2 regions of the Mycolicibacterium sichuanense genome follow, and region 1 is predicted to be linked to the other one. Evidence: riboswitches for the same ligand, from Rfam matches in the RefSeq annotation. Region 1 holds a riboswitch; the other holds the start of a gene.
What was found. Region 1 has a riboswitch for glycine ahead of gcvP (aminomethyl-transferring glycine dehydrogenase). Riboswitches for the same ligand answer to the same signal wherever they lie in the genome.
Positions count from the first base shown of each region.

Region 1 (7,347 bases):
TCCTGACCGCTCAGCGGGACCACTACCTGCCGTTGAAGGTCATCAAGGCCCAACTCGACGCGCAGCCCGACGGGGCGCTCCCCGACACCGGAACCGGTTATGGCGTACCGCGATTGGTCCAGGTCTCGCAGGACCGGGCCGGTGACGCCAGCGCCTACGACACGGCCGCCGTCGCGCCGGCCCAGGTCCGGCTGAGCCGGGAGGACCTGCTGTCCCGCTCTGGGGTCGACGAAGAACTCCTCGGCTCGCTGATCAAGGCGGGCGTGATCAGGACCGGGCCCGGTGGGTTCTTCGACGAGCACTCTGTCGTGACGGCGCAGTGCGCCAAGGCCTTGGCCGACTACGGCGTCGAACCCCGGCACCTGCGGGCGTTCCGTTCGGCCGCCGACCGGCAGTCGGACCTGATCGCCCAGATCGCCGGGCCGGTGGTCAAGGCAGGCGCGCGAGACCGCGCCGACGACCTGGCCCGCGAGGTCGCTGCACTGGCCATCACGTTGCACACCTCGCTGATCAAGTCTGCGGTGCGCGACGTACTCGATCGCTGAGGATTAGACTCGGCACGACGGTTTCAGGACCGGCTTTCAGGCGGAGGGCAGACACAGATGGGCGAAGTTCGTGTGATCGGAATTCGCGTTGAGCAGCCCCAGAACCAGCCGGTTCTGCTGCTACGCGAATCCAATGGTGATCGCTACCTGCCGATCTGGATCGGTCAGACCGAGGCCCAGGCGATCGCGCTGGAGCAGCAGGGCGTCGAACCGGCCCGCCCGCTGACCCACGATTTGATCCGGGATCTGATTACCGCCCTTGGCCATTCGCTCAAGGAAGTGCGGATCGTCGACCTGCAGGAGGGCACCTTCTACGCCGACCTGGTCTTCGACCGCGACATCAAGGTCTCGGCGCGCCCCTCGGACTCGGTGGCGATCGCCATGCGGGTCGGGGTGCCGATCTACGTCGAGGAGGCGGTGCTCGCCGAGGCGGGCCTGCTGATTCCGGACGAGTCCGACGAGGAGACCACCGGCGCGGTGCGCGAGGACGAGGTCGAGAAGTTCAAGGAGTTCCTCGACAGTGTGTCTCCCGACGACTTCAAGGCCACCTGACGCGATAGTCACGGATACGTCTCACGCGCTCGACACGCGGAGCGAGTTTCCCCGATGGAACCCGTCGACAGCCATACTTCATTCACTACGAGAGGCAGTGAGTGCCGAGCAGGGAGCGTATGCTCGACATACTCGAGAACTCGGAGCAAACGTGCTGAACCGTCGCTGACGGCTCGTGGGCACGTATCCAGTTCGATCGGCGAGAGGATGGGCAGTGGGCGACACGCCACGTCAGGAGCAGTTGGATCTCACATCCAGCGGCACCCCGGAGCGGGTGGTCTCAGCCGCACCTGGCGAACCCATCCAGGCGGGCCTGTTTCCCGACGACTCGGTGCCGGACGAATTGGTTGGCTACCGCGGTCCCAGTGCGTGCCAGATCGCGGGCATCACCTACCGCCAGCTGGACTACTGGGCACGCACCTCGCTGGTGGTCCCGTCCATCCGCGGTGCGGCGGGCTCGGGCAGCCAGCGGCTGTACTCGTTCAAGGACATCCTGGTCCTCAAGATCGTCAAACGGCTTCTGGACACCGGCATCTCGCTGCACAACATCCGTGTCGCGGTCGATCACCTACGCCAGCGCGGCGTCAAGGACCTCGCGAACATCACGCTGTTCTCCGATGGCACCACGGTCTACGAATGCACCTCCGCCGAAGAGGTCGTCGACCTTCTGCAAGGTGGTCAGGGCGTGTTCGGCATCGCGGTCTCGGGTGCCATGCGCGAACTCACCGGCGCCATCGCCGACTTCCCGGGTGAGCGTGCCGACGGCGGGGAGTCCATCCCCAGCCCCGAGGACGAGCTGGCCTCGCGCCGCAAGCACCGCGACCGCAAGATCGGCTAGATCCCGGCACTCCGGTAGACTCGGCACCGCATCGCCCCCTCGCGGGAGAGTTCCGTGGTCGCCAGCTGCGGACGCCGAAGGAGCAACACCTCTCCGTCAACCTCTCAGGCACCCAGGACCGCGCGGAGCCACGATGCCTCTGGAAAGCGGCGGATGTTCGCCCGCCCATGGGGAAAGGCAGAAACCGGCCCTGGCCGGCTCCGGCCGAATCTCTCAGGCACCCGTCACGGGTCGACGACAGAGGGAGAGGACCGCTAGCGGTTCCACGCTCTGACGTGTGAGAGGTCCTCCCTTGTCCGGTACCCCGCCCCATCCCCGCAATGAGCACCACACCCCCCGCTTCTCCGACCGGCACATCGGACCCGACACCGACGCCGTCGCGACGATGTTCGGGGTCATCGGTGTCGACAGCCTCGGCGAACTGGCCGAGAAGGCGCTGCCCGCGGGCATTCTCGACGCGCTGACCGCCGATGGCGTGGCGCCCGGACTCGACCAGCTTCCGCCGCCCGCGTCGGAGGAGCAGTCGCTGGCCGAACTGCGCGCGATGGCCGACGCGAACACCGTCGCCGTCTCGATGATCGGTCAGGGGTACTTCGACACGCTCACCCCGGCCGTGCTGCGCCGCAACATCCTGGAGAACCCCGCCTGGTACACGGCCTACACGCCCTACCAGCCCGAGATCAGCCAGGGCCGGCTCGAGGCGCTGCTGAACTTCCAAACCATGGTCGAGGACCTCACCGGCCTCGAGGTCGCCAACGCCTCCATGCTCGACGAGGGCACCGCGGCCGCAGAGGCCATGACGCTGATGCACCGCGCGGTGAAGGGTTCGGTGAACCGGATCGCCGTGGACGTCGACGTCTACGCCCAGACTGCCGCGGTGATCGAGACGCGCGCCAAGCCGCTGGGCATCGAGGTCGTCACCGCCGACCTGCGCGAGGGCCTGCCCGATGGGGACTTCTTCGGCGTCATCGTGCAGCTGCCTGGCGCCAGCGGACGCGTCACCGACTGGAGTGCACTGGTCGCTCAGGCCCACGAGCGCGGCGCACTGGTCGCGATCGGTGCCGACCTGCTGGCTGCCACGCTGATCACCCCGCCGGGAGACCTCGGCGCCGACGTCGCGTTCGGCACCACCCAACGCTTCGGCGTCCCAATGGGATTCGGCGGCCCGCATGCCGGTTACCTGGCCGTGCACGCCAAGCATGCCCGTCAGCTGCCCGGCCGCCTGGTCGGCGTGTCGGTGGACGCCGACGGGTCGGCCGCCTACCGGCTGGCCCTGCAGACCCGTGAGCAGCACATCCGCCGCGACAAGGCCACCAGCAACATCTGCACCGCGCAGGTGCTGCTCGCGGTGATGGCGGCGATGTACGCCAGCTACCACGGCGCCGACGGACTGACTGCAATCGCGCACAGGGTCCACGGCAATGCGCTGGCGATCGCCAGCGGACTCACCGACGCCGGTGTCGAGGTGGTGCACGACGCGTTCTTCGACACCGTGCTCGCCCGCGTGCCCGGCCGGGCCGAGGAGGTCCGCGCCGCCGCCAAGGAGCGCGGCATCAACGTGTGGCTCGTCGACGCCGACCACGTCTCGATGTCATGTGACGAGGCGACCACCGCCACCCACGTCGAGCAGGTGCTCGAGGCCTTCGGCGCGAGCCGCGGCGGTCAACACTGGGCGGGCCCGGAGATCGCCACCCGCACCTCGCCGTTCCTGACCCACCCCGCCTTCACGCGCTACCGCACCGAGACCGAGATGATGCGCTACCTGCGCTCGCTGTCGGACAAGGACATCGCGCTCGACCGCAGCATGATTCCGCTGGGTTCGTGCACGATGAAGCTCAACGCCGCCGCCGAGATGGAACCCATCACCTGGCCGGAGTTCGCCCGTCAGCACCCGTTCGGACCGGCATCGGACACCCCGGGGCTGCGCAAGCTGATCGCCGACCTCGAGACCTGGCTCACCCAGCTCACCGGCTACGACTCGGTGTCGCTGCAGCCCAACGCGGGATCGCAGGGGGAGTACGCCGGGTTGCTCGCCATCCAGGCCTACCACCTGAGTCGTGGTGACGCGCAACGCAACATCTGCCTGATCCCGTCGAGCGCGCACGGCACCAACGCGGCGTCCGCGGCGCTGGCCGGTATGCGCGTCGTAGTGGTCGCCTGCCGTGCCAACGGTGACGTCGACCTGGACGACCTGCGCGCCAAGATCGCCGAACACGGCGACCGGGTCGCGGCGCTGATGATCACCTACCCGTCGACGCACGGCGTCTACGAGCACGACGTCGAGGAGATCTGTGCCGCCGTCCACGACGTAGGAGGACAGGTGTACGTCGACGGCGCGAACCTGAACGCGCTCGTCGGGCTGGCCCGGCCGGGGCATTTCGGCGGCGACGTCAGCCACCTGAACCTGCACAAGACCTTCTGCATCCCGCACGGCGGCGGCGGTCCCGGTGTCGGGCCGGTCGCGGTGCGCAGCCATCTGGCGCCGTACCTGCCGGGACATCCGCGCGCCGACGAACTCGGTGAGCACTACACGGTGTCGGCGGCGCCCTACGGTTCGGCCTCGATCCTGCCGATCACGTGGGCCTACATCCGCATGATGGGAGCACCCGGCCTGCGCGCGGCGACCCTGACCGCGATCGCGTCGGCCAACTACATCGCCCGCCGGCTCGACGAGTACTACCCCGTGCTCTACACGGGCGAGAACGGCATGGTGGCCCACGAGTGCATCCTGGATCTGCGCACCATCACCAAGACCACCGGCGTCACGGTCGACGACGTGGCGAAGCGGTTGGCAGACTACGGTTTTCACGCGCCGACCATGAGCTTCCCCGTCGCGGGCACGCTGATGGTCGAGCCCACCGAGAGTGAGAGCCTGGCCGAGGTGGACGCCTTCTGCGAGGCCATGATCTCGATCCGCGCCGAGATCGACCAGGTCGGTTCCGGGGCCTGGTCGGTCGAGGACAACCCGCTGCGCGGTGCCCCCCACACCGCCGAGTGCCTACTGGTGGAGAACTGGAAGCACCCCTACACCCGCGAGCAGGCGGCCTACCCGCTTGGCAAGGGCTTCCGGCCCAAGGTGTGGCCGCCGGTGCGCCGCATCGACAGCGCCTACGGTGACCGCAATCTGGTGTGCTCCTGCCCGCCGGTGGAGGCCTTCGCCTAACCTGGGCCGATGTTGCCCAGAAGCGTCGAGGACTGGCTCGACGGAGGACACTTCGTCGAGACGCCGGTGGGTTCGGTCTTCGTCCGGGCATCGGCGGGTACCGGGCCGACGGTGCTGATGCTGCACGGGTATCCGTCGAGCTCGTACGACTACCGCAGCGTGGTGCCCCACCTGGGTGATCGCGCCTGGCTGACGATGGACTTCCTCGGGTTCGGCTTGTCCGACAAACCCCGACCGCATCGCTACAGCCTGTTCGAGCAGTCCGACCTGGTGGAGACGGTCGTGGCGGCCGAGATCTCCGGGCCAGTGGTGCTCGTCGCCCACGACATGGGCACCTCGGTCGCCACCGAGCTACTGGCTCGAGACATCGAGAGGCGCTTGAGTTTCGACCTTCGCGCGGCAGTACTCACCAACGGCAGCGTGATCCTGGAACGGGCATCCCTGCGGCCGATGCAGAAGGTGCTGCGGGGACCACTTGGGCCGCTCGCCGCGCGGCTGGCCAACCGCAGGACGTTCCGGACGGGCTTCGGTGAGCTGTTCAGCGCGGGCCACCCGCTGTCGGACGAGGAGGCCGAAGCTCAATGGGCGTTGCTGTCCCGCGACGGCGGCCACCGCATCTCCCACCTGACGATCTCCTACCTCGACGAGCGGGTGCGCCATGCGTCGCGGTGGCACGGCGCGGTGCGGAATTGGCCGAAGCCGCTTAGCTTCCTGTGGGCGCTGGAGGATCCGGTGGCCACGGTGAACGTGCTGGCGGGACTGCGTGAGTTGCGCCCCGCCGCCAAGGTCGTCGAGCTTCCCGGCGTCGGCCACTATCCACAGGTCGAGGTGCCCGGGGTGTTCGCCGAGCGCGCCCTCGAGTCGTTGGGCCCGCGTTAGCCGATAGCTGCCGTCAGCGCCGCGGTGAGGTCTGGACCCGCAGAGCTCGCGACGTTGCGGTAGCTGCCACCGGTCGTCTGCGCGACCGCCTCCCAGGTGGCGCGGTCGGGGTCGGACCCGAAGTCGATCACGTCGACCGCCACCGGCTTGGCCTGGTTGAAGGTTTGCTTGACGAAGTCCTGAAGGCCGGGCCCGTCCAGCGACTGGTCGGTGTGCGGACCCGCGGTGATCACCAGCACCGAATTCGGCTGTCCATCCCGGAAGTTGGCGACGGCATCCGGATACAGCAGCCGCAGCGTCGTGAACGACACGGCGCCGCCGTTGCTGGCCACCTGGCCGTTGAGGTTGGTGGTCAGTGCCGCCGAGCGGGGTTGGCCGCCGATGGGTTCGTCGAGTGCTCCCAGCGCGATCTCGGAACGCCCGGCCACGCCGTCGAAGGTCCACAATCCGACGGCGGCGTTGGGCGGCAGCGCCTGCAGTCGCGCGGTGAGCGCGGCGGTCACGTTGGCCAGCCGGGACTTGCCACCCTCGTCGGTGGTCATGGACTGATCGAGCAAGATCGTCACGGCCGGGTTCTGGGCGGGGGTGCTGACCAGGTTGGCCAGCGTTGCCCTGGTGCTGCCGTCACCCACCGAGAGCGGTGCCTGCAGGGCCGGGAAGTCGGTCACGTCGCTGGCCGGCATCGTGGCGCCGTTGGAGCGGAAGCCCGCTTCGGTCAGGCTGGCCAGCGCCTCGGGCTTGCGCAGGAATCGCGCGAATTCGCTTGCCGCGCTGATCTGTTCCTGGCTGAGCCAGTTGCCCGCGAGCAGCACCGTCGGATAGTCGGCCTGCGCCGTCGGCCCCGGGGGCAGCCAGGCGGCCAACCGGTCCTTGGCGCCCGACTGCGTGCCGCGCTGGAAGATCTGCTGCTCGGTGGCCACCACGGCGTGCACGTCGGCCGTCGCGGGATCGGCGGCCCCGAGGAGGGCATCCAGCGCCGTGGACGCCTTGGCGTCGGCCAACTTCGGCTGACCCGCCATCAGTGCGGCGACCGCATTGGCGCCCGAGGTGACTGGCGCGCCCGGCGGTGCCGCGGCCGACGCCACGGCCTCGGCGGCGAGGTAGGTCGCATCGCCACCTCCGGACATCGGCAACGCCAGTCGCAGTGAGCCCCAACCCGGCAGATTCAGCCCGTCCAACGACGTCGCGTTGTTCTGCAGACCGGGCAGCGCGCCCCAGTTCTGTTGTGCCAGAGCAGCCCTCAGCTGCGGCCGCACCGCGAGCACTACCGGCGAGGTGACCAGTGACCGACTGTCGCTGACGGTCTTCTCACCCGTCGACGCCTCCAGTCGGGCTTCGGAGATCGAACTGCCCGGGATCCACAGGGCCGG
Region 1 is NZ_JAWQPU010000006.1:399,502-406,848, reverse strand. Features, by position in the region: gene ftsR (transcriptional regulator FtsR) at 1-545, shown strand, start outside; gene SBI80_RS20310 (bifunctional nuclease family protein) at 603-1,097, shown strand; gene SBI80_RS20305 (MerR family transcriptional regulator) at 1,312-1,935, shown strand; glycine riboswitch at 1,968-2,066, shown strand; glycine riboswitch at 2,067-2,186, shown strand; gene gcvP (aminomethyl-transferring glycine dehydrogenase) at 2,228-5,098, shown strand; gene SBI80_RS20295 (alpha/beta fold hydrolase) at 5,108-5,977, shown strand; gene SBI80_RS20290 (substrate-binding domain-containing protein) at 5,974-7,347, opposite strand, start outside.

Region 2 (7,347 bases), on a different contig from region 1:
TCGACACCGATGAGAGCATTGCTTCGAGAAGTGGGCGCCGCATGTTGACGGTTGCCGGGCGCGCATGGGTGGCGGGCCTGGTCACTGCGCTCGGCTGCGCGCTGATCGGCCTCAGCGGGTCCGCGGCGGCAGGTCCTCCCGGCAACACGCGCGGGGAGCTGTCGTTCGGTGGTTTGCAACGCACGTACCTGGTGCACGCCCCGGCCGGCAATGACCAGCCCGCGGGCCTGGTGATCAACCTGCACGGCGCTGGCGCGACGGGTCAGGCGCAGGAGGCGATCTCGAACTACGATTCTGCCGCCGACGCGCTTGGCTTGGTCGTGGCCTACCCCGACGGCATCGACCAGAGCTGGGCCGACGGACGCGGCGCCTCGACACCAGACCGGCAAGGCGTCGACGACGTCGGCTTCCTAGTCGCGCTGGTCGATCGACTCGTCCGTGACTACGGCATCCCGCCGGGCCGGGTCTTCGCCACCGGCATGTCGGCCGGGGGTTTCATGGCCAATCGATTGGCCTGCGATCGCGCCGACGTCGTCGCGGCCGTCGCGCCGGTGGCGGGCACGCTCGGCTCGGGGGTTCCGTGCGCGCCGTCGCGGCCGGTGTCGGTCCTGCAGTTCCACGGCACCGCCGACGGTGTGGTGCCGTTCGGTGGCGGCGGCATGGTGGGTCGGGGTGGCGCCAGCGACATCCTCTCGGCGCCGGCGCTGGCGGCCCGATGGCGCGCCGCGGACGGCTGCTCGGACGCCCCGGTGGAGGAGGCCCTGCCCTCGGTCGGCGACGGTACCGGTCTGCGGCGCTACACCTCGGTGGGCTGCGCCGGTGGCACGTCGGCGGTGTTCATCCAGATCGACGGCGGCGGACACACCTGGCCCAGCGGCAACTTCGCCCTGCCCGACGCCGGGCCCACCACGGGGGCGACGAACGCGTCGCTGGCCAGCGCGCAATTCTTCACCGCCCACGGTAGGTGAGGTCTCAGCACTCCACCCGGTTGACCGGAACGTGCATGGCCAGTCCGCCGGTCGAGGTCTCCTTGTACTTGGAGTTCATGTCCAGCCCGGTGGCGCGCATCGTCTCGATCACCTGGTCGAGGCTGACGCGGTGAAAACCGTCCCCGCGCAGTGCCATCCGCGCGGCGTTGATGGCCTTGCCGGCCGAGATCGCATTGCGCTCGATGCACGGGATCTGCACCAGGCCGGCGATCGGGTCGCACGTCAGGCCCAGGCTGTGCTCCATGGCGATCTCGGCGGCGTTCTCGACCTGCTGCGCGGTGCCGCCGAGGATCTCGGCCAGCGCTCCCGCCGCCATCGCGGCTGCCGAACCAACCTCGCCCTGGCAGCCGACCTCGGCGCCCGAGATGGACGCCCGCTGCTTGAACAGTGAACCGATGGCGCCCGCAGTGAGCAGGAACCGCACCACCACGTCGTCGGGGTCGGCGTCGCCCGCGCGGGTGTAGTGCAGCGCATAGTGCAATACGGCGGGAATGATGCCCGCGGCCCCGTTCGTCGGGGCCGTGACCACGCGTCCGCCGGACGCGTTCTCCTCGTTGACCGCGAGTGCGACCAGGTTCACCCAGTCCTCGGCGAAGGCGACGTCGCGGTCGGGATCGTCGCGGTCGAGACGCTCGTACCAATCGTGGGCCCGCCGTCGCACGCCGAGGGTGCCCGGCAGATTGCCGGTGCGTTCGATGCCCTTGCGCTGGCACTGCAGCATCACCTGGTGGATGTGCAGCAGGCCGGTGCGCACCTCGTCCTCTGAGCGGGTGGCGCACTCGTTGGCGAGCATGACCTGGCTGATCGCGAGACCTTGGGCGTCGGCGAGCTGGAGCAGCCGGGCGGCACTGTCGAAGGCGAGGGGAGCGTCGACGGGTGAAGGTCGATCGCCATCCGGGAGCTCGTCGTCGGCGCTGACGATGAAGCCGCCGCCGACCGAGAAGTACGTCTGCCGGTGCAGCTCGGTGCCGTCCGCATCGAACGCGGCGAGCGTCATCGCGTTGGCGTGCCGCTCGTGAACGGTCAAGGGCCGCAACACCATCGCATCCTCGGTCAGTGCCACTTGCTGGGCGCCGCCGAATAGGATCCAACCCTGCTCCCGCAGGGTGGACAACCGACTCTCCATCTCGTCGGTGTCGATGGTCTCGGGCGCGAAACCCTCCAACCCGAGCAGGATCGCGGCCATCGTGCCGTGACCCGCACCGGTGGCGGCCAGCGATCCGTACAGGTCCACGCGCACGTCCGCCGTCGCATCGAGCAACCCGCGCTGGCTGACCTCGCCGGCGAAGCGCGCCGCGGCGCGCATCGGGCCGACGGTGTGCGAACTCGATGGGCCGATGCCGACGGAGAACAGCTCGAAGACGCTGATGGTCATCGGGTGGCGAGGGACTGGGTGGGAATTGGCGGGGTGGGAAGAGGCTGGGTGGGAAGAGGCTGGGTGGGAATTTGCAGGGTGGAAATGGACTGGGCTGGGATGGACATGATGAACCTCTGGTCGGCATGTGACGGTGCAGGTCGCCTCCCCGCTCTGTCCTGAGACCTGAGAGATTGAGCGACGCCACGGGCGTGCCATTCACCTTCGGTAAGTGCCGCTGTCGTGCCCGGCGCTTTCTCCAGAGTTGCCTCGGCGCGGCGGTACTGGGCCTGAGAGATTCCTGGGGAGGATGTTGCTCCTACGGCACCCCGAGAACGGGGATCTCCCGCTGCGCGTCGACAGCGTATTGAGTTGTGGACGGAAACTTACTCGCGATCAAGCGCCCTTGCCATGAAAGCGGTCAGGCGGCCAGCGTCGCGGGGGTCGTTTCGGCGCCCGGCGTCCTAGAGGACGTCGATGATGTCGTTCTTCAAGACCTCCGCCTGGGTCCCGAAGACCGCCTGGACGTTGTTGCCGACCTCGATGACACCGGCAGCGCCGAGGCTCTTGAGTCGAGCCTGGTCGACCTTGCCGGTGTCGGCCACCTCCATGCGCAGGCGCGTGATGCAGGCGTCGACGTTGACGAGGTTGGCCCGACCACCGAAGGCGGCGATGAGTTGCTCGGCGGTGCTCTCCGCGACCTGCGCGGGCGCGGGGGCGGTGCGGGTCTCGGTCGCGGTGCCTGGCGCACCCGGCATCACCGCGGTGGCTGCATCGGCGCCCTCGCCGAGGTTGGCCCGCTCTTCGGCCTCGAACTCGTCGTCGGGTTCCCGGCCGGGGGTCCGCATGTTCCACTTCGTGATCGCGAAGCGGAACAGCAGGTAGTAGACGACGAAGAACACCACGCCCATGCCGATGAGCAGCGGGATGTTCTTCGCGGCCGGCGCGGTGCCGTACAGGAGCAGATCGATGAGGCCGGCGGAGAACGAGAAGCCGAGGTGGATGTCGAGCAGGTAGGCAATCGCCAGGGACAGCCCGGTGAGCACGGCGTGGATGACGTAGAGAGGGAAGGCCACGAACATGAACGCGAACTCGAGCGGCTCGGTGACACCGGTGAGGAAGGCGGTCAGTGCGGCCGCCGACAGGATGCCGACTGCCACCTTGCGCTGCTTCTTGTTGGCGACGTGGATCATCGCCAGCGCGGCGGCCGGCAGACCGAACATCAGGATCGGATAGAAGCCCGAGGTCAGCAGACCCGCGGAGGGATCACCCGCGGCGAAGCGGGTGAGCTCACCGGTGACCACCTTGCCGTCGGGGGCCTGATAGTCGCCGTAGATGAACCACACGAAGGAATTCACGATGTGGTGCAGACCGAGCGGGATCAGCATGCGGTTGGCGAATCCATAGACGAACGCGCCAATTGCTCCCGAGCCGCCGATGAACTTGCCGAGGCCGGTCAAGCCCGCGTCGAAGAGCGGGTAGCAGTAGCTCATCGCGAACGACAGGAAGAGGCACGCCAGGGAGACCACGATCGGCACGAAGCGCCGACCCCCGAAAAAGCCGAGATACGAGGGTAATTGAATGGTGTGATAGCGATCGAAGAGCCACGCGGTGAGCAGACCGACCACGATTCCAGCGAACACGCTGTAGTTGATCTGGGCCTGCTCGCCCGCCTTGTCGACCTGACCGGCCAGGACGATCGGCGACATCGTCTTGAACACCGCCTGAACCACCAGATAGCCGACGACGGCGGCCAGCGCCGTCGAACCGTCTGCCTTCTTGGCGAATCCGATGGCGACGCCGACGGCGAAGAGCAGCGGGAGATTGCTGAAGATCGCGTCGCCCGCCGCGCTCATCGCTTGGAAGAACGGCCCGATGACCGGTGCCTTGATGCGCCCGAGCAGATCGTCTTGGCCCAGCCGCAGCAGGATTCCGGCCGCCGGCAGCACTGCGATCGGCAGCATGAGGCTCTTGCCAAGCCGCTGCAGCTGCGCGAACCCCGGAATGCGCAGCCCCGACTTCGGTTGCGGCCCTTGATTTTCGATGGTCTCGCTCATCGTCGGTCACCCTCCTCGTGCGCACCCGTCGCCCCCGCCCACGCTGTGCGGAAGCTTAGACGAGAACCCCGGACCACGAGACCCTGTTGCGGGGCGCTCGTATTGTTGGGCACACAGTCGCCACGAAGGAGCCGCAGTGAGCACCACATCAGTCCTCGCCCCGATCTCGGGACGTGCGATACCGCTTCGCGACGTCTCCGATCCGGTCTTCTCGCAGGGCATGGTCGGCTACGGCGCGGCGGTCGAACCCCCCAGCGCTGTCGTAGAGGCCGTCGCGCCGGTGAGCGGACGACTGCTGAAACTGCTTCCGCATGCCTACGTAGTCCTCACCCCGGACGGCGTCGGCGTGTTGGTGCACCTGGGGCTGGACACCGTCGCGCTGAAGGGTGAGGGCTTCACGACCCACGTCAGTCAGGGCGACGAGGTCACGGCGGGTCAACTGGTCATCACCTACGACGTACCCGCGATCGTGGCCAAGGGGCTCGATCCCATCGTTCCCGTGGTCGTGATGGACGAGCGCGAGCCAGGAAACGTCGTCGCCTCCGACGCGGTGACGTCGGGTGCCGAGATAGCGACCGGGGAAACTCTCTTCACCGCGACCAAGCCGACGGCGGCCACCTAGATGGAAGTCGTCATCTGCCGCGACGCCGGCGAGATCGGCGGGATCGCCGCCGACGCGATCACTCTGCTGCTGCAGCGCAAGGCCACGGCGGTGCTCGGTCTGGCCACCGGGTCCTCGCCGCTGGCGATCTACGACGAACTGGTGGCACGCCACGAGGCCGGCGAGATCTCGTTCCGGCAAGCCCGCGGCTTCACCCTCGACGAATACGTCGGGCTGCCGGTCGACCACCCCGAGCGGTACCGGACGGTGATCGACACGGTGTTCGTCTCGCGGGTGGACTTCGCCCCCGGCGCCGTGCAGGGTCCCGATGGCGCAGCGGCCGCCATCCCCGCGGCGTGCGAGGCCTACGAGGACGCCATCCGCGCTGCCGGTGGCGTCGACCTGCAGATCCTCGGGATCGGCACCGACGGGCACATCGCGTTCAACGAGCCGGGCTCGTCCCTGGCCTCGCGGACGCGGATCAAGACGCTGACGCGGCAGACGCGAATCGACAACGCCCGCTTCTTCGGCGACGACGTCGACGCGGTGCCGACGCACTGCCTGACCCAGGGGCTTGGAACGATCATGCAGGCTCGGCACGTCATCCTGGTGGCCACGGGCCGCAGCAAGGCGGAGGCGGTTCACCACCTGGTGGAGGGTCCGGTCAGTGCGATGTGGCCTGCGACCGTCCTGCAGCACCATCCGCACGTGACGGTCCTGCTCGACGACGCCGCCGCCCGACGGCTGCAACTGGTCGACTACTACCGTGAGACCTACCAGTCCAAGCCGGCCTGGCAAGGCATCTGAACTCGGTCATGCTCCTCACCGCAGCTACCGTATTGACCGGCCGAGAGTCGTTGCGCCCCGGCTGGATCGAGATGTCCGACGGTGGGGTGACCGCGGTGGGCGCGGGTGCTCCGCCGCGGGCGCCCGACCACGCGCTCGGCGCGGCGACGGTGGTCCCCGGGTTCGTCGACACCCACCTGCACGGCGGCGCCGGAGCCAACTTCTCGACCGCCGTCCACTCCGAGACCGTCACTGCCGTCGGGTTGCACCGACGCCACGGCAGTACCGGGCTCGTCGCGTCGCTGGTCACCGCTGACCCCGACGAATTGCTCAGGCAGGTGGGTGAATTGGCGGGCGACGTCCGCGCCGGTCTGATCGACGGCATCCACCTCGAAGGTCCGTGGCTGTCCACATCGAGGTGTGGTGCGCACCGACCCGACCTGATGCGCGACCCGGATCCCGACGAGATCGACCGCCTCCTGGACGCCGCGAGCGGCGCGATCCGCATGGTCACCATCGCACCGGAACGCGACGGCGCGCTCGCGGCCATCCGCCAGCTGGTGGCCGCCGGTGTAGTGGTGGCGGTGGGGCACACCGAGGCCACCTACGCCCAGGCCGCAGCGGCGATCGAGGCCGGTGCCACCGTGGCCACGCACCTGTTCAACGCCATGCGCCCGATCGATCGCCGCGAGCCGGGGCCCATCGTCGCGCTGCTGGAGGATTCGCGCGTGACCGTCGAGGTGATCACCGACGGCGTTCACGTTCATCCCGCGGTCTATCGGCACGTCACGGCGACGGTGGGACCCGACCGGGTGTCGCTCGTGACCGATGCGATGGCCGCCACCGGGATGACCGACGGACGCTACCTGCTCGGCCCCCTGGCCGTGGACGTGGTCGACGGGGTGGCCAGGGTTGCGGGCACGGACACCATCGCAGGCAGTACCGCGACGATGGACCGGGTGTTCGCGTTCGCCGTGGAACACAGCGGCCTGCCCAGAGACGAGGCGCTGCACCTGGCGGTCCGGCAGGCGTCGCTGAATCCCGCTCGCGCACTCGGGCTTCCCCATGCGGGCCTGGTGGCCGGGGCCCCCGCGGACGCGGTAGTACTCGACGGCGACCTCGTCGTGACGGGCGCGTTGCGCCGTGGCGGGTGGGTCGCCGACCCCGCACCCGCATGAGGGTCGCGCGAGACCGGCCGCGTGCAGCACGGCCCACGTACCCTCAGTAGCGTGTCAGGGGTGTTGATCACGGCCGCCAGAGGCCCAGGGCTCCCTCGGCGATTCCGATAGTGGAAATCAACGATCGGGTGTACCGATTGATGTCACCACTGACCCGGGTCCTGTCCCTGCGGGCCATCGTGGTGGTCTCCGCGCTCGCAGTGATCTTGCTGGTCATCGTCCTCGGCACGTGGGTGTGGGTGGGTGTCACCGACGACCAGTACAGCCAGCTCGATCGCCGGCTCGATTCGGTGAGCAGCCTCGGTGACGTCAGCACGCTGCTGAACAGCTCGCCCAACACCGACGCCCAGCAGCCGATGCCCGACGGCAACGTGGTGCGGAC
Region 2 is NZ_JAWQPU010000001.1:930,710-938,056, forward strand. Features, by position in the region: gene SBI80_RS04525 (extracellular catalytic domain type 1 short-chain-length polyhydroxyalkanoate depolymerase) at 42-968, shown strand; gene SBI80_RS04530 (L-serine ammonia-lyase) at 973-2,364, opposite strand; glycine riboswitch at 2,613-2,702, opposite strand; gene SBI80_RS04540 (PTS transporter subunit EIIC) at 2,808-4,400, opposite strand; gene SBI80_RS04545 (PTS sugar transporter subunit IIA) at 4,537-5,022, shown strand; gene nagB (glucosamine-6-phosphate deaminase) at 5,023-5,808, shown strand; gene nagA (N-acetylglucosamine-6-phosphate deacetylase) at 5,817-6,965, shown strand; gene SBI80_RS04560 (sensor histidine kinase) at 7,106-7,347, shown strand, end outside.
Region 2: another riboswitch for glycine. It lies ahead of SBI80_RS04530 (L-serine ammonia-lyase); the one in region 1 lies ahead of gcvP (aminomethyl-transferring glycine dehydrogenase).